Regions from separate parts of the Neobacillus sp. MER 74 genome, predicted to be linked through region 3. Evidence: riboswitches for the same ligand, from Rfam matches in the RefSeq annotation. Region 3 holds a riboswitch; each other region holds the start of a gene.
The links. A riboswitch is a leader RNA that binds a small molecule or an ion and turns the genes downstream of it on or off. The one in region 3 is predicted to bind S-adenosylmethionine.
Positions count from the first base shown of each region.

Region 1: it holds a riboswitch for S-adenosylmethionine, as region 3 does, so the genes downstream of both, M3610_RS11600 (sugar ABC transporter substrate-binding protein) here and M3610_RS07770 (O-acetylhomoserine aminocarboxypropyltransferase/cysteine synthase family protein) in region 3, are expected to answer to the same signal.
Region 2: it holds a riboswitch for S-adenosylmethionine, as region 3 does, so the genes downstream of both, metK (methionine adenosyltransferase) here and M3610_RS07770 (O-acetylhomoserine aminocarboxypropyltransferase/cysteine synthase family protein) in region 3, are expected to answer to the same signal.

Region 1 covers NZ_JAMAUV010000005.1:211,193-217,078, forward strand. The annotation lists gene M3610_RS11585 (SIS domain-containing protein) at 1-564, opposite strand, end outside; gene M3610_RS11590 (ABC transporter permease) at 775-1,779, opposite strand; gene M3610_RS11595 (sugar ABC transporter ATP-binding protein) at 1,781-3,283, opposite strand; gene M3610_RS11600 (sugar ABC transporter substrate-binding protein) at 3,358-4,467, opposite strand; SAM riboswitch class I at 4,689-4,796, opposite strand; gene M3610_RS11605 (MFS transporter) at 5,031-5,886, shown strand, end outside.
Region 2 covers NZ_JAMAUV010000008.1:28,668-34,553, forward strand. The annotation lists gene M3610_RS14860 (hypothetical protein) at 1-794, shown strand, start outside; gene pckA (phosphoenolpyruvate carboxykinase (ATP)) at 827-2,413, opposite strand; SAM riboswitch class I at 2,661-2,800, shown strand; gene metK (methionine adenosyltransferase) at 3,004-4,203, shown strand; gene asnB (asparagine synthase (glutamine-hydrolyzing)) at 4,451-5,886, shown strand, end outside.
Region 3 covers NZ_JAMAUV010000003.1:214,857-220,742, forward strand. The annotation lists gene M3610_RS07770 (O-acetylhomoserine aminocarboxypropyltransferase/cysteine synthase family protein) at 1-1,215, opposite strand, end outside; SAM riboswitch class I at 1,285-1,396, opposite strand; gene M3610_RS07775 (hypothetical protein) at 1,479-1,838, opposite strand; gene M3610_RS07780 (thioredoxin family protein) at 2,054-2,362, opposite strand; gene M3610_RS07785 (toprim domain-containing protein) at 2,370-2,726, opposite strand; gene M3610_RS07790 (YusG family protein) at 2,869-3,108, opposite strand; gene gcvH (glycine cleavage system protein GcvH) at 3,216-3,599, opposite strand; gene M3610_RS07800 (arsenate reductase family protein) at 3,676-4,032, opposite strand; gene M3610_RS07805 (acyl-CoA dehydrogenase family protein) at 4,216-5,886, opposite strand, start outside.

The sequences.
Region 1 (5,886 bases), on a different contig from region 3:
TTTTCCAAATGCTTCAGCTTTCGATTGATAGAGAGCTGCCGCTTTTTCATAAACATTCTGTAAATTCTCAAGACTTTCTTCTACTATACTAGCTTTTTCATTATTTTCAACGACTTTTAGTACACCAAATACTAGTTGATATAGTACCGAATAATTAGTGGTAAAAGCGTTTGCTTTTTCGCCCCATTGATACTTCAATACGACATCTGAAGCTTGTGCCAATGGTGATCCTTCCTCATTTGTTAAAGAAACAGCCAATGCCCCTTTTGACCTAGCAAATTTTGCTGCTTCTACTGTTTCTGGTGTGGTACCTGAATGAGAGCACAGGATAACCAAGGAACCGCTTCCAAGTTTCGCATGATTGCGATGGATAAATTCATTTGCACTATACAGGTGGGAATCAAGAACTTTTGCTTCACGGTCAATGACATACTTGCTTGGATACATGATCGCTGAAGAGCCTCCACATGCTACAAAAAATACGTTTGTAATCTCCCTTTTTTCTACTTCTGCTAAAGCTTGTTGCACTTGATTTTTAACGTCAACTACTAATTCAGTCGTCATTTTTGTTGCCTCCCTGATAAAATATTTTAGTGAATGAACACCAATAAACTCTTTAAACAATATACAACTTTATATAACGTTATATGTTGTTATATATAAATTACTATATCTTCAGACTCTCGTCAATGGAATTTTCAGAAAAATGAAACGACATTTTCCGACAAAAAAAAACCCATCCACAATGTGAATAGGCTTCAAATTCTCTATTAGTTATTTTTGTTTATAATACGTAATCGCTAATGCAAAAGCCAAGACGGTTCCTTTAACAATATCCATCGCATAATACGGCACGGACATCATGACGAGTCCATTTTGCAGGATTCCAATCAGGACTGCTCCAACAAATGTTCCAAACGCATTGGCCTTCCCCGCTCCCAGGACAGAAAAGCCGATATATGCGGCAGCCACTGAGTCCATTAAGTAAGGAGCACCAGAGTTAATTTCTGATGTCAACACCCTTGAGGCCAGTACAATCCCGCCAATAGCCGCAAACAAAGCCGAAAGTAAATACGCAGCCACTTTATATTTATTGACTGGAATCCCTGATAATCTGGCCGCTTCCTTATTTCCACCAATCACATACATATAGCGGCCATGCTTTGTATAATTCAAAAAGATATGCACAAGAATCACAGTAACAGCCATAATAATGATAATCCATGGAACTTCGCCGATTTTTGTAAAAAATGGACTGATTAGACCTGCCGCCATCGAACCATCAGGCATAACCATATTTTGTGAAACCGTTGCTCCTTTTGTATAGGTCAGTGCCGTCCCTTGGATGATGAACATAGTTGCCAGCGTCATCAGCATGTCTGGAACTCTTAACTTCACAATCATAAATGAGTTTAATGCACCTACAACTAAGGATGCCGCAATTGCAGATATGATTGCTACCAGTGTGTTTTGCGAAAACCAAACAAACATCGAAATAACAATCGCATTTGATAAGGAGGCGACCGATCCTACTGATAAATCAAAACCATCGACTGACAAAGAAATTGTAATCCCGATGGCGATGATCGTTACAATCGAGATGGAACGCAGGATATTGATTATATTGCTGCCTTGAATAAAGGTAGGATTGGCAGCCGAAAAGATAATAATAAGTGCAAGAATCGTAATAATCGTTCCATACTTATATAAAAATTGAAATATCTCAAATACTTTTTTGGCAGGGGCTTCCTGCTTCTTTGCTGCGATATTTGCTTCCATTCTATCTGCCCCCTGTTGAATAAAATAATAATTCTTCTTCGTTAGTTAGGCTTGTTTCAACTTCCTTAACAGACCTGCCATCATATAAAACATAGACTCGATCGGTAATCCCAATAATCTCTGAAAGTTCGGATGAAGCATAAATAATCGCTTTGCCTCGATGGGCCAACTCATTAATTAACTCAAAGATATCCTTCTTTGCTCCCACATCGACACCTTTAGTGGGTTCATCAAAAATATATAAATCCGCCTCCGCTACAAGCCATTTTCCAATCGCTACCTTCTGCTGGTTTCCTCCAGAAAGGTTTTGCACTTTTGTTTCTTCTGAAGGTGTTTTAATCCCGAGACGGCGGACCAAGTGCTTAGCGGTCTCTTTTTCCTTTTTTCGATTTAAAAAGCTAAACACCTTTGTGAAATCCCCTAAATTGGCTGCCGTTAAATTGGTTTCAACAGATTCCAATACAAGTATTCCTTCTTTTCTCCGTTCTTCCGGAACTAGAGCAATTCCCTTCTTGACTGCATCATAAGGGCTTTTTAATTTTACTGTGTGCCCATTAAGTATAATTGCTCCTGCCGTTAGCTTCTCGGAACCAAATAACGCTTTGCATAATTCTGTTTTTCCAGCACCGACCAGGCCCGCAATGCCAATGATTTCTCCTGCTTTCACATGAATATGCAAATCCTTTATTTTTCCTTGATCAGATATGCCTTTTACTTCTAGGATCGTGTTTCCAATCCGATTGTTCTTAACGGGGAACTGTTCCTCCAATTTTTGTCCCAACATATACTCCACCACTTTATCAGAGGTGGTATCTACAATCTTCTTTTTTGCAACCAATTCACCGTTCCTCATGACGGTCACTTCATCACAGATTTCAAAAATCTCTGGCAAGCGATGGGAAATAAAGATCACACCAACATCTTTTTCCTTTAAATCTCGAACAATCCTAAATAATTCGGTCGTTTCGGTATGACTCAAGGGTGCAGTCGGTTCATCTAGGATAAGAAACTTACATTGATTTGAAACAGCCCTTGCGATTAATATCATTTGTTTTTCCGCTAGTGATAACTCACTGACAAGAGTCTTCGTTGAAAGGGAAATATTCATACTCGCTAATATTTCCGCTGCTTTTTGATGAAGGTTCTTCCATTTCATCCATTGCTTTTTCCCCATGTTGTGGACGGTATCGAGCAGTAAAATATTTTCAGCCACTGTTAAATAAGGAATGAGCGCGGTATCTACCTCTTGATAAACGATTTGTATGCCTGCGTCTTGTGCATTTTTCGGAGAACGAATCTTCAGATCTTTCCCATCAAGCCGGATTTCACCGGTATAGTGATCATATGCACCGGAGAGAACCTTCATTAATGTTGATTTTCCTGCACCATTTGCCCCAATCAAGGCTTGGATTTCTCCAGTTTTCATTGAAAAATCAACTTGATTCAGTGCCTTCACTCCCGGAAATTCTATCGAGATGTTCTTCATCTCCAATATTGCGCTCATTAAATTCCACCTCCGTAAGCAAACACTCTCTTCATCTATTGAAAAAGAGAGTGTTTCTAGTTGTTAACCGAGAATTATTTATAATGGTTCTTTAAAGTCTTAATCCAATCCTCTTCAAATGCAGTCGATTGCCCCCAGCCTGGGATAATTTTTGCAAGGTTTACCATGTTTACAGGATCTTTAGACTTTTGAAGATTATCTTGTGAAACTAGTGATGCTTCTAAGTCAAAGGTCTGAGGTGTTTCTTCACCTGCAAGTTTCTTCGCAAGGATTCTCATATCCACAGCACCAATAAGTTTAGGATCGACCGCTGCTGTACTGGTCCATGCACTGCCTTTTCTTTGTATTTCTTGAAGATCCGCATTGGAAACATCAATTCCATAGATTTTTACCTCTTCACGGCCAGCTTCTTTCAGTGCACGCGCTGCACCAATTGCGAAAGCATCCCACGTAGCAAAAATGGCATCCAGTTTTCCTTTAGGATATTTATTTAACATCGCTGCAACCGCATTCTGCGTTTGAACACTTGTATCTGCAGCTGCTACACCAAAGCGTTCCACTTCTTTAAGTCCAGGATTTTTTGAAAGCACATCTTGATAAACCTTATTACGTCTAACCATGGCAGGGAAACCGTCAACCCATAGGTAGGCAATATTCGCTTTACCATTTGTATTCTTTACAAGTTGGTCGAGGGCCAATGTTGCTAACGCTTCATCATCCTGGGAAGTTAGTGTTACTCCTTCGACATTCGCTATATTTGGATTGGAGTCAAATGTAACAACACTTTTTCCTTTTTCAGCTATCTTTTTTACATCATTAACAGTCGCCTCATCATCACCATGAGAAATGATAAATCCATCATAATCTTGGTCTAACGCTTGATTAATGGCATCATGGAACTTTGCCGTGTCACCATTTGCTGTAAACACGTCTACTTTAAAGCCTAGTGCTTCTCCCTCTTCTTTAGCACCGGCTAAGAATTGAGCAGTATGATCGTCTCCGCCAATTTTACGAATAACCTTAATTTTCAGTTGGTCCCCATTCGTGAATTTTTCTGGTACACCTTCAAGTGTAACTTTTTTGCCGCTAGCTTGTTTGGTTTCTTCCCCTGATGCACAGCCAGTAAGTAAAAGTGTGGCTGCCAATGCTGATACAAGCGTACTTTTAAAGATATTTCTTTTCATGTTAAAAACTCCCCCTGTTTGATTCTTATTAATATTCCATTACTCCTATTGGAGAAGTTGGTTTTTATTAAAATAAAGGCTGTGTTAACTTGTCTGTTGATTTCCGTTCCAGGCACGAAGGTCAACATAGTGCTAAAAATCAACATTAACCTTTATCCCAGCCAAAATAAAAAACCTCTCCAGAAAAGAGAGGTTTCATCACAAGTTAAGGGACTACTCCTCTCTTATCTTTCAAAACAAAAAATTGTTTTGCAGGATTTAGCACCAATTCCAATTGGAACGGTTGCTGGGCGTCATCGGGCCAGTCCCTCTGCCACTCTTGATAAGAGAACGTAATATTCTGTTAAGTAATAAATTAGATTTTAGTCCCCTATTGACAAGTTGTCAATAGTGTTTTGAATATTTCTAATAAAGTTATTTTTCACTATCTGGCAAGGTCACTGAATATTAGCTATGACTTTTCGCAACTTTATTGATAGGATAACCCTTTAAAATTATCAGAAATTTCGGTATGATGATATTTAGAAAACCGAAATATATTTCAGAAAGAAGTGTTATTTTTAATGACTCACCAGAAACGTGCAAAACGTAATTTAATCATCATGTGGTTTGCGAACTTCTTTGTCGCTGGAAGTATGACGATGGTTATGCCGTTTATCTCGTTGTACATTGAGACATTTGGAGACTTCTCGGAAAAATATGTCCAACATTGGTCTGGAATCACATTTGGAATTACGTTTGTTTCAGCCTTCGCCTTCTCGCCGATTTGGGGTCGAATTGGCGATCGTTATGGACGAAAAAAAATCCTTATAATATCCGGTTTAGGGATGGGATTATCCATTTTCCTCATGGGGTATGTCCATTCTGTTTGGCAGCTGTTGCTCCTCCGTTTTTGCATGGGATTCTTTTCGGGATTTATTCCGATGTCGCAGGCATTTATTTCAACGCAAACACCACAGGATATTGCTGGGCGCGTGCTTGGAACCTTACAAACAGGCAGTATTACAGGATCCCTATTAGGGCCTATGCTGGGGGGAATCCTTGCAGATTCACTTGGCTATTCTACCACCTTTAAATGGACGTCCATTTCTATTTTCATTTCTGCCCTGCTTGTCATCACCACAAAGGAATTTATGATTGAAGCCAAAAAAGGAACAAAAGCCCATTATTCAAGCAGAGAAGTGGTTAGACATATTGTCCGCAATCCAGTTTTATTAACCGTGCTGCTCATCTCTTCCCTTGTCCAGGTCGCGCATTTCAGCATCCAGCCAATTTTATCATTATTCGTTAGCGACCTACATGGACCGGCAAATGTTGCCTTTTATTCAGGAATTGCCTTTTCTGCTGCCGGACTTGGCAATTTATTAATGTCACGAAATTGGGGAAAGATTGCCGATAAGTATGGTTATATTAAAATCT
Region 2 (5,886 bases), on a different contig from region 3:
CAGCTCTATTTATGTTGGCGATAATTGCTCCAATCCTTTATTTTACAAGCCATGGTGAAGATTTAAGCAATTCGGGATCTGTAAAGACAGAAGTTGTAAAAAAGGGCGAGTTTTTTGCTTTAATGGATAAGAGTGGCACACCATATTATCCAGATAGCAATTTTGGAATACCAAACAAGGTTAGCCTGCTTGCTCCACTGGAGTGGATAGCGAAGGATCAAAGGAGTGTTTCAAAAATATCAGTCTATTTATGGGGTGACTATGAAAAGGATTTTGCCAACAAACCTTTAAACATAACGGCAACCCATGTAAAAACAGGAGTCAAAGAACATCTTGCAACAGCCGTAATATCAGGGGGGATGTATGGGGCAGATGGTCATGCAATGACAAGTTTTAAACCATTTCCTTTTTCCGGAAAATATAATCTTGAATTTATGGCCGGCAATAAAAAGGTCGGTGAATTTTCAATTTATGTTATGGAGCCTTATATCAAGATAGGTGATTCCACTCTAATGATTTCCCAAGAGGTTTTATACGCAGGTTTCTATGAAGATGCTGCAATTGAGGTAGAGGGGGAAAACCTTCCACCTGAAATTGAATTAGAGATATTTGACTTAGAAAATGCAGAAGAATCCACCTTTACCTTTAAAGATAAGACCGATTATATCACTACCGATGGAAAAAAGATTTCTATTTACAAGGGAGATTTCCAACTGAAAAAAAGCGGCAAATATCGGTTTACTTTATTAAATAAATCAGAAGCGGTAGAAGTAAGAAAGCCCATATCGAATTGATATGGGCTTTGAAAAAATAGGGCGCTTTTCGCTTACGCGAGAGGTCCGCCTTTTTGTTCAATTTCTTCTGAGACATTTGTGAATTTCTTGAAGTTTTCTCGGAACTGTGCTGCTAATTCTTCTGCCTTCTTCTCATAAGCAAACGGATCAGACCATGTTTTACTAGGTTGAAGAACTTCATCTGGTACTCCCGCAATATGAAGAGGAATATTTAAGCCGAAAATTTTATCCTTGGTTGTTTCTACATGATTTAGTTCCCCTTCAAGCGCCGCCTGGATCATAGCACGGGTATAGGAAAGTTTCATCCGATTCCCCACCCCATATTCACCGCCGGTCCAGCCTGTATTCACAAGAAATACATTCGCATTGTGCTCAAGAATCTTTTCACCTAACATTTCGGCGTATCGAGTTGCAGGCAACGGCAAGAATGGTGCACCAAAGCAGGTAGAGAAGGTAGCTTGTGGTGAGGTAATTCCACGCTCTGTTCCAGCTAGTTTTGAAGTATAACCACTTAAAAAATGATACATTGCTTGTTCCTTAGTGAGTTTTGAAATAGGAGGCAATACACCAAAAGCGTCAGCCGTCAAGAAAATGATAGTGTTTGGATGTCCAGCAATACTTGGTTGAACAATATTATCAATCGCATGAATTGGATAAGCAGCACGTGTATTTTCTGTTAATGTGCCATCATCATAATCAGGGATTCTGGATTCTTGATTCAAGGTAACATTTTCTAATACCGTTCCAAAGCGGATCGCATCAAAAATTTGCGGCTCTTTCTCACGAGAAAGATTAATACATTTTGCATAGCAGCCTCCCTCGATATTGAAGACACCGTTGGATGACCAGCCGTGCTCATCATCACCAATTAATCGACGATTTGGATCCGCGGATAAAGTGGTTTTTCCAGTACCAGATAAGCCGAAAAATAATGCAACATCGCCTTCAAGACCAACATTGGCAGAACAATGCATGGAAAAAATATTATTTTCCGGAAGCAGATAGTTCATGACTGAGAAAATAGATTTCTTCATTTCGCCTGCATATTCTGTTCCACCGATTAGAACAATTCTTTTCTCAAATGATACAATAATAAAGGCCTCCGAATTTGTGCCATCAATTGCCGGATTTGCCTTGAAATTAGGGACAGAAATAACAGTGAAACCAGCATCATGTTCAAGCAGCTCTTCTTCTGTCGGGCGAATAAATAACTGGTGTACAAATAAATTTTGCCATGCTAATTCATTGATAACCCTGATAGGTAAACGCGATTTTTTATCGGCACCAGCAAAGCCTTTAAAAACAAAGATTTCATCTTTCTGTTGTAAATAATTAATGACCTTTTGATAAAGCTTTGTGAAAACCGGCTCGGAAATTGGTTGATTGGTCGTGCCCCATTCAATTTTATTTTTCGTTGAATCTTCTACAACAATGAATTTATCTTGTGGAGATCGGCCAGTATATTTACCAGTAGCGACACTAATTGCCCCAGTAGAAGTTAGTCCCCCTTCATGACGGGTTAAGACTTTTTCAACTAACTGTGGAACAGATAATTGTACATGAACATGACTTTCATTCAACAATTGATTTAATTCATTAGGAGTATCAACAGAATTCATTAATGAGACCTTCCTTTGTCTAAGTTTTATGTTGTTAATAATACAAAAAGTATAACACATTAGTTGAAATAATGTATCCTATTAATCTGAATTTATATATTTTAAAACTTTAAATGAAGATATAAAAAAATTTTATAAAAGGTTAATGACTTACACCGTATTTTTCCCATTTTTTGAGGAAGATATTTCTAAAAAATACATTGACATTGTTACCCAGTATGATATTATTCTAAGTTGAACGGATACTCTCTTATCCTGAGCTGGTGGAGGGACAGGCCCAATGAAACCCAGCAACCTGCAGTATGAAAAGATGAACCACTTTAAAAGGTCCTTTTCAAATGCGAAGGTGCTAATCTGACGCAAGGCTAATGCCTTGAACGATAAGAGCGAAAGGCCGAAAACAACCTTTCCTCTATGGTAAGGTTTTTTGTTTTTTTATAAGTCCTTTTATGAAATGAGTCTCTAATAAAAATCCTTTGTTTATTACATACTAAGGGAATGAGTACCGTATCAAATTCTCGAGGTTTAAGAAGTATACCTGTAACCTTCGAAAAAAATCCTCGTGATCTCATAATAAAGGAGGAATTCAGATGTCAAGAAACGCGCGTTTGTTCACTTCTGAATCAGTTACTGAGGGTCATCCAGATAAAATCTGTGACCAAATTTCTGATTCCATTTTAGATGCTATTTTAGCAAAGGATGCTAATGCTCGTGTTGCGGCTGAAACTTCAGTAACAACTGGATTAGTGTTAGTGGCAGGGGAAATCACAACATCTACATATGTGGATATTCCAAAAATCGTTCGTGAAACGATTAAAGGGATAGGATATGATCGTGCGAAATATGGATTTGACTCCGAGACATGTGCCGTTTTAACATCTATTGATGAACAGTCTCCAGACATTGCGATGGGTGTTGACCAAGCTTTGGAGGCTCGTGAAGGTCAAATGTCTGATGAGCAAATTGAAGCAATTGGAGCAGGAGATCAAGGGTTAATGTTTGGTTTTGCATGTAATGAAACGAAAGAGCTTATGCCGCTTCCAATCTCACTTGCACACAAGCTTGCTCGTAAATTAACAGAAGTTCGGAAAGATAATGTCCTTGAATACCTTCGACCAGACGGAAAAACCCAGGTAACGGTGGAATATGATGAGAATGATAAACCGGTACGGATTGATACCATTGTTATTTCTACTCAACATAACCCAGAAGTAACGTTAGAGCAAATTCAACGTAACTTGAAGGAATATGTCATTAACCCTGTCGTACCAAAAGAGCTTATCGATGAAAACACTAAATATTTTATTAATCCAACCGGACGTTTCGTTATTGGCGGCCCTCAAGGGGATGCAGGTTTAACAGGCCGTAAAATTATCGTTGATACGTATGGTGGTTATGCTCGTCATGGCGGCGGTGCTTTCTCAGGTAAGGATCCGACAAAAGTGGACCGTTCCGCTGCATATGCCGCTCGTTATGTAGCTAAAAATATTGTCGCTGCTGGTCTTGCTGAAAAATGTGAAGTTCAACTGGCCTATGCGATTGGTGTAGCACGACCGGTTTCCATCGCTGTGGATACGTTTGGTACTGGTAAAGTAAACGAAGATATTCTAGTGGACCTGGTGAGTGAAAACTTTGACCTCCGTCCTGCTGGAATCATCAACATGCTGGACCTACGTCGTCCAATCTACAAACAAACAGCAGCCTATGGTCACTTTGGCCGTACAGATATTGACCTGCCTTGGGAGCGTACGGATAAAGTAGAAGCATTACGAGCGCAAGCAAATATTTAAATAGAAAGAGGGGGTTACATATGACATGTAACTCCCGTTTTTATTTGTACGTCTAATTACCTGCACATTTAATCGGTATTTGACTAAAATGAAATGTTTATACAGGTCAAAAGAAGTAAAAAATGGGGATAGTAAATTTACCTATTGTTCACAGTGCATTTTTTCAAAAAAAAGTGGTAGTATTAGAGAGTATGTTTTTTGGATTAAATCCTTTATTTAGGGATATTTAGAAGAGGTGAGGTACATAATGTGTGGCTTTATAGGTTGTGTACACGATACAACACAAAACTATAGTGAAGTACAAAAACAACAATTTAAAAATATGAACGATATTATCACTCATCGTGGTCCAGATGATGATGGTTTTTATTATGATGATCATATTCAATTTGGATTCCGACGTTTAAGTATCATTGATATTGAGAGCGGTCATCAACCGTTAACCTATGAAAATGAACGCTACTGGATTATCTTTAACGGTGAAGTTTATAACTATGTTGAGCTGCGTGAAGAACTATTAGCTGAGGGTTTAACGTTTGCAACAAGTTCTGATACAGAGGTTATTATTGCTCTTTACAGCCATTTAAAGGAAAAGGCCGTTGAAAAACTGCGTGGAATGTTCTCTTTCGTTATCTGGGATAAACAAGAGCAAAGTCTTTATGGGGCACGTGATCCTTTTGGAATTAAACCGTTCTTTTATTTTGAAGATGGTGACAGAACGTTTTTTGCGTCTGAGAAAAAGAGTATTTTGTTGGGTCTTGAAAATGATGTGCTCAATTATGATTCATTGCAGCATTATTTAACCTATCAATTTGTTCCAGAACCAAACACTTTATCTGATGGAATAAAGAAATTAGAACCAGGTCATTATTTTACAAAAAAAATTGGCTCACCAATGGAAATTAAAAGATATTGGAAGGCACATTTCAAACCGGTTCAAAAAGCGGAGCCTGATTTTATAAAAGAAATTAAAGATGTCCTCTTTGATTCAGTCAAAATGCATATGCGCAGTGATGTTCCAGTAGGTTCATTCTTATCAGGCGGGATTGATTCTTCCATCATTGCGTCCATTGCTAAAGAATTTCACCCTGCCATTAAAACCTTCTCTGTTGGCTTTGAGCATGATGGTTTCAGTGAAATTGATGTCGCAAAAGAGACAGCTGAGAAACTTGGCGTTGAAAATATCAGTTATGTGATTTCCCCTCAGGAATACATGGATGAAATTCCAAAAATCATGTGGCATATGGATGACCCGCTTGCCGATCCTGCTTGCGTTCCGTTATATTTTGTTGCTCGTGAGGCAAGAAAGCACGTAACCGTTGTTCTGTCTGGTGAAGGGGCGGATGAATTATTTGGCGGCTACAATATTTATCGTGAACCGCAATCATTAGAGGTATTTAATAAAATCCCTAGAGCAGGAAAAGTGCTTTTAAAAGGGATTGCAGGCATGATGCCTGAAGGAATGAGAGGAAAAAGCTTTATTGAACGTGGTGTAACGCCAATGGAGGATCGTTATATCGGTAATGCAAAAATGTTTTTGGAAGAAGAGAAACGCGAACTATTAAATGTCTACCGTGAAGGATTAGATTATAAGGATATTACGAAGCCTCTTTACTCCGAATCGCGGGGCTACGATCCGGTTGATCGGATGCAGTATATTGATATTCATACTTGGATGCGCGG
Region 3 (5,886 bases):
AATTAAATCCTCTGTTACACCTGCAGCGATCAGGCCTTGGGCATCTAATTGCTGGTGAGTGGTGCTGGCCGGATGAATAATTAAACTTTTTGCATCACCAACATTGGCCACATGTGCCCAAAGTGTGATGGAATCAATTAATTTAGCCCCTGCTTCTTTTCCGCCTTTAATTCCGAATACCACCATCGAACCGGCACCTTTTGGTAGATACTTTTTAGCTAGTTCATAATCAGGATGGGATGGATGACCAGGATAGGAAACCCATTCTACGGCAGGATGGTTAGTTAAGTAATCGACGACTTCTTTAGTATTTACGACATGCTCCTTCATCCGGACATGCAGAGTTTCAAGCCCAAGGACAAACTGGAAGGAATTTTGCGGACTTAATGCCGGCCCTAGATCACGAAGCAATTGGACACGTGCTTTGATAATATAAGCCACCGCGCCTAGGGCTTCTGCATAAACCAAATCATGGTAGCTTGCGTCTGGTGTTGTAAAGCCTGGGAATCTTGGAGAATTCCAATCGAATTTACCGCCATCAACAATAATTCCGCCCGTTGTCGTTCCGTTCCCTAATAACCACTTAGTAGCGGAATGAATGACAATATCTGCTCCATGTTCAATTGGGCGGCAAAGGTATGGAGTGGCAAAAGTATTGTCAACGATTAGTGGTACACCTGCTTCATGGGCAATTTCTGCTACTTTTTCAATATCAAGGATGCGCAGGCTTGGATTACCAATTGTTTCCGCAAAGACTGCTTTTGTTTTGGCAGTGATCGCTTGGCGGAAGTTTTCTGGATTTTCTGGATCTACAAATTTCACGTTAATTCCATATTTCGGAAGGGTCACTGCAAATAAATTATAGGTGCCTCCATAGAGATTGGAAGCCGAAACAATTTCATCGCCAGCCTCAGCAATATTTAAAATGGCAAGAGTAATAGCGGCCATTCCGCTCGCCACTGCTAAAGCACCAACACCGCCTTCTAATAATGCGACTCTTTCTTCGAATACAGTGGTCGTTGGGTTGTGTATTCGTGTGTATATGTATCCAGATTCTGCTAAGCTAAATAAGTTTGCAGCATGCTCAGTATTTTTAAATTGATATGCATTGTTTTGGTAAATCGGAACAGCGCGGGCCCCTGTTACCGGATCTGGAGTTAATCCGCCATGGACACTTAATGTTTCAAAACGATATTTCTTTTGATTTTCACTCATCTTGCTTCCTCCTTTTTTTGATAACTCACCATACAAAAACCCCTGCTTCAGAGAAGAGGGGCTTCACACTTCTCATCTTCCAGAGCTGATTGCTCTGCTGGATTTAGCACCGTGTTATTATGTGTAGTAAACCGGTTGCTGGGCATCAAAGGGCCAATCCCTCCGCCGCTCTCGATAAGAATGTATTGATGAAATTGTAATAATTGGTTAAATATTCTAGTTATAATGTTATCTAAATTTTAATTCCGAGTCAATAGGTTTGATTAAAAATTTGTAATTTTCGCGATATGATCCTGCGTTTTTGTTAAATAGAAGATAGACTCTAGTAATAAGGTTGTGCGGATAGGAGCAGAAATACTTAATTGACCGTTTCTTTCAAGCGTCCGCAACCTTTCCTCCCCTGTAAGCAGCTGTCTCATCGCATAAAGATCCCCACGAATCTCAGGTATTGTTTGAGTCTCTTTGCTATCATGGAGGATGAAAATTTCCCTATCCTTCATGAAGATTTGATAGGTATTTTGTTCACAAATTAAATTCACTCTTGTATGGATATGCTCAAGTAACGGCAGTAAATGCCCTTGCTGCTTGATTGCTAATTGAAAGGTTTTCAATACCTCTATCATCTTCCATCACTCCGGTCTACGCTCTTATACTTACTATACAAGACATAGGCCAGAATTCCTCTTTAAATTGGTCGACAATTATCTACTTGGCAGGGCAGTGGTGAGAGAATTTCCTGAGAAATATGTCGGAAATCGGAATTTCCTTGGTTTTTCAACGAGGTTTGTCCGTAAGGTTGGGATTCATTAAAAAAACAGATGCACATGTGCATCTGCTCTTATAATATCTGTTGTTTTATTTTATCAAGTAAAAAAGGTACGGAGTGGAAGGCGTAGAGTGTTTCTTTTACTTCTCCAGCCTCGACCAATAACAGGCAAGGAACACTTTCAATTTCATATTCCCTAGCAAGGTCTGGATAGAAGTTTAGGTTCATTTTACCCATATCTACCTTTACTAGTTCCTCGATGACCTGGAGCATTTTTGAAGCTACCTGACAGGTCCCGCACATTGGTGTATAGAAATACACTAATCCAGTTGCCTTCCCTTCAATAAAGGAAGATAATTCTATTCGATTCCATTCGTTCATTTATCGTTTAACCCATTTCTAAAAATTCAGTATGCACATCAATATTTGCACCTAATAGTACGGTGGCTAAGTGGTGAACTGGTGCGGTCGCTACCTCACGATACATTCGGTCGATATATAAATGTTCGGCTTGGGGTAACTCGCGTTTTAATTGCTTGCGAAGTTTCTCACCGGAGAAGTCAGCATCGACAAGAATATAGACATCCTTATCTTCAAGGAAATCAATCAATTCATCTAATTTTGTAATACTGATGGTCCCATTTGTACAAATGATTTCAACTGGTTCCTTCACGATTTTTTTTACCTTATTTTTATCCGACTTTCCTTCGACAATAAGAACTTTGTCAACATACGAATCATTCATCATCCATCACCTGTATTAGAAGTTGTTTTATGTTAACATATTCTAAAATATTGATTACGTGTGCCTTCTTCTGACTATGTTAACCATATCATTATTGTCTTTTGAAAAAATAGGCTTGTGACTATAGACCCAAGTTACTCAGCTAGCACCAGCCGCCCTCATCACAATCAGTATACTTAGCATCCGACCCTTCAGTTGTCGTCAGGTGTTGATAAATCTTCTGCTGTTCCACTTCAAAATGATACTCTAATTCCACCTGCATGTGATCTGTCAATTTCATTTTTCCAATTGGCGTATTATCAAGAAACAATTCCATTTCTCCATTTTTCATTTTGCCAATAACCCGATCGGTTACGTCTATCCTTTGCTGCTTTAATGCCACGCTCCCACCCTCTTCAATATATTTATTATAGATTTCCCAAAAATAGTAGAAGAAAAAGTGGGAATTTAAGAGAAAAAGCACCTTGACAAGGTGCCTTTCCCTATTTTTTAGTCTTCTTTGATCATTTCTTCATATTGTTCAGCAGTCATAAGCTTATCAAGTTCGCTGCTGTCAGATAGTTCAATCACAATCATCCATGCCTTTTCGTATGGTGATTCGTTAACAAATTCAGGGCTGTCGCTTAAATCTTCATTCACTTCCACGACTTTACCGCTGACAGGTGCATAAAGCTCAGATACAGTTTTTACAGACTCTACGCTACCAAATGGTTCGTCGGCAGTTACTTCATCGCCCACTTCTGGAAGCTCAACAAAAACAATATCTCCTAGTTCATGCTGTGCAAAAGCAGTAATCCCGACACGAACTTTTTCTCCTTCAACCTTAACCCATTCATGTTCCTCTGAATAACGTAATTCTTTTGGTGTACTCATCGCTAAATCCCTCCATTGTTTTTTCTAAAAATCTATCATCGAAATAAATCGATTCCCATTGTGATGAAGAGCCGGCTTATCGCCACATTTTTTCAAACTCTTCTTCTTTAAAGCCTACGGTGACACGCTCGCCATCCGTTAAAATTGGGCGTTTGATTAACATGCCATCGGAAGCAAGTAATTCGAGCAGTTCTTCCTCTGTTGCAGACTTCATTTTATCCTTTATACCTAATTCACGGTATTTCATACCACTTGTATTAAAGAATTTCTTTAATTCCAGTCCGCTTTTTTGATAAAGATCCTGCAACACCTCACAATTTGGAGGATGTTCCACAATATGTACTTCTTCATAGGAAAGATGATGGGCATCCAGCCATTTCTTCGCGTTTCGACAGGTGCCGCATTTCGGATACCAATAAAAAGTCAGTGACATTCATTTCACCGCCCTTTCCCGTAAAAATCTTAACGTCACTTGAATATTATCATAACGTTTTTCAAAATCCTAATGCAAAAAAAATGTACTAATTTAAAAAATTCGACTAATTTTTCAAAATTCCTTCCTATTCTACTATAAAAATTTAGGCTCCCTTTCTAATCGAAAGGGAGCCTATTTTCATTAAACGATATAGCGCTCGGCTTCAATGATAACATCGGCTGCTTCACGTTTTTTCGCTATCACATTAATCGGGGTATGACGCGTAAATTTACGAAGCGACGATAACATCATCCGTAGTGTATCACCTTGTTCAACTGCAACTAATGTTTCTTTTGCAATCGCTTCAAGTTGATTGAAAGCTTCTTGGCAATAGATTTGTGTATACAGAAGCTTTTGCTTGTTCTTCTCTAATCCCGTTTTCGCAATTGCCTTCTCAGTTCGTAACACAACAGATTCCATGGCATACACGTTAGAAATAAGGTCAGCGATATTGGCTAACACTTCTTGCTCTTTTTCAAGTGCTTTGCCGAATTTTTGGGCCGCTAAACCGGCTGCTAATAGAGCGATTTTCTTTGCATTTCTCACTAGATATTTTTCTTGTGCAAGCGGCTCGTCACCAGGCTCTTCTGGCATTAGCATCATTAATTCCTCTTGCAGAGCCATCGCTTTTTGGAATAATGGCAGCTCACCCTTAAAGGCTTTTTTCAATAAGGTGCCTGGCACCAGCAAGCGGTTAATTTCATTGGTGCCTTCAAAAATACGCTGGATCCGTGCATCACGATAGGCTCTTTCAATTGGATATTCCTGCATGAAGCCATATCCACCATGTATTTGAACGCCTTCATCTGTTACATGGGCTAATACTTCACTGGCGAAGAATTTATTCAGTGAACATTCAATCGCATATTCGGCAATCGAATTCGCCACTAATTTAATGTCCTTTTCTTGCTCAGTTGTCAGCTTGCCTTGATTATCTTCGTACAGGCCAATCGTACGATAAACAGAGCTTTCGGCCGCATAAATTTCAGAGGCTAGCGTACCGAACTTTTCTTTTGTTAAATTGAATTGGGAAATCGGTGTTTTGAATTGCTGACGGCCATTTGCATACTTAACAGTGAGTTCGAATGCTTTTTTAGAGCCGCCAACACTTCCGACCGCTAGCTTATATCGGCCAATATTTAGGATATTAAAAGCAATGACGTGACCTTTACCAATTTCACCTAATAAGTTTTCAACAGGAACAGGCACATCTTCTAAAATAAGTGTTCGAGTAGAAGAACTCTTGATCCCCATCTTTTTCTCTTCTGCCCCAGTAGAAACACCTGGGAGATCTCTATCAACGATAAAAGCAGTAAATTGCTCGCCATCGATTTTGGCATACACGACGAATACATCGGCAAAGCCAGCATTGGTAATCCATTGTTTTTCCCCGTTTAGGATATAATGTGTACCTGCAGCATTTAATTTCGCTGTTGTTCTGGCGCCAAGGGCATCCGAACCTGAACCTGGTTCTGTTAGGGCATAAGCTGCAAGTTTTTCGCCTGATGCAAGTGCAGGTAAATATCTGCGTTTTTGGTCCTCGTTTCCGAATAACACGATTGGCAGCGAGCCAATTCCGACGTGTGCACCGTGTGAAAGGGAGAATCCGCCGCCTCCAGCCATTTTCTCGGTCAAAAGAGAAGAGGTAATCTTATCTAAGGCTAATCCGTCATATTCCTCAGGTACATCTACCGCTAAAAGGCCCAATTGGCCTGCTTTTTTAAGGAGCTTTACCGTACGATCAAACTCATGATTTTCTAAATGTTCCAACTGCGGCACCACTTCTTTTTCCACAAAGTCTTCTGCCGTTTT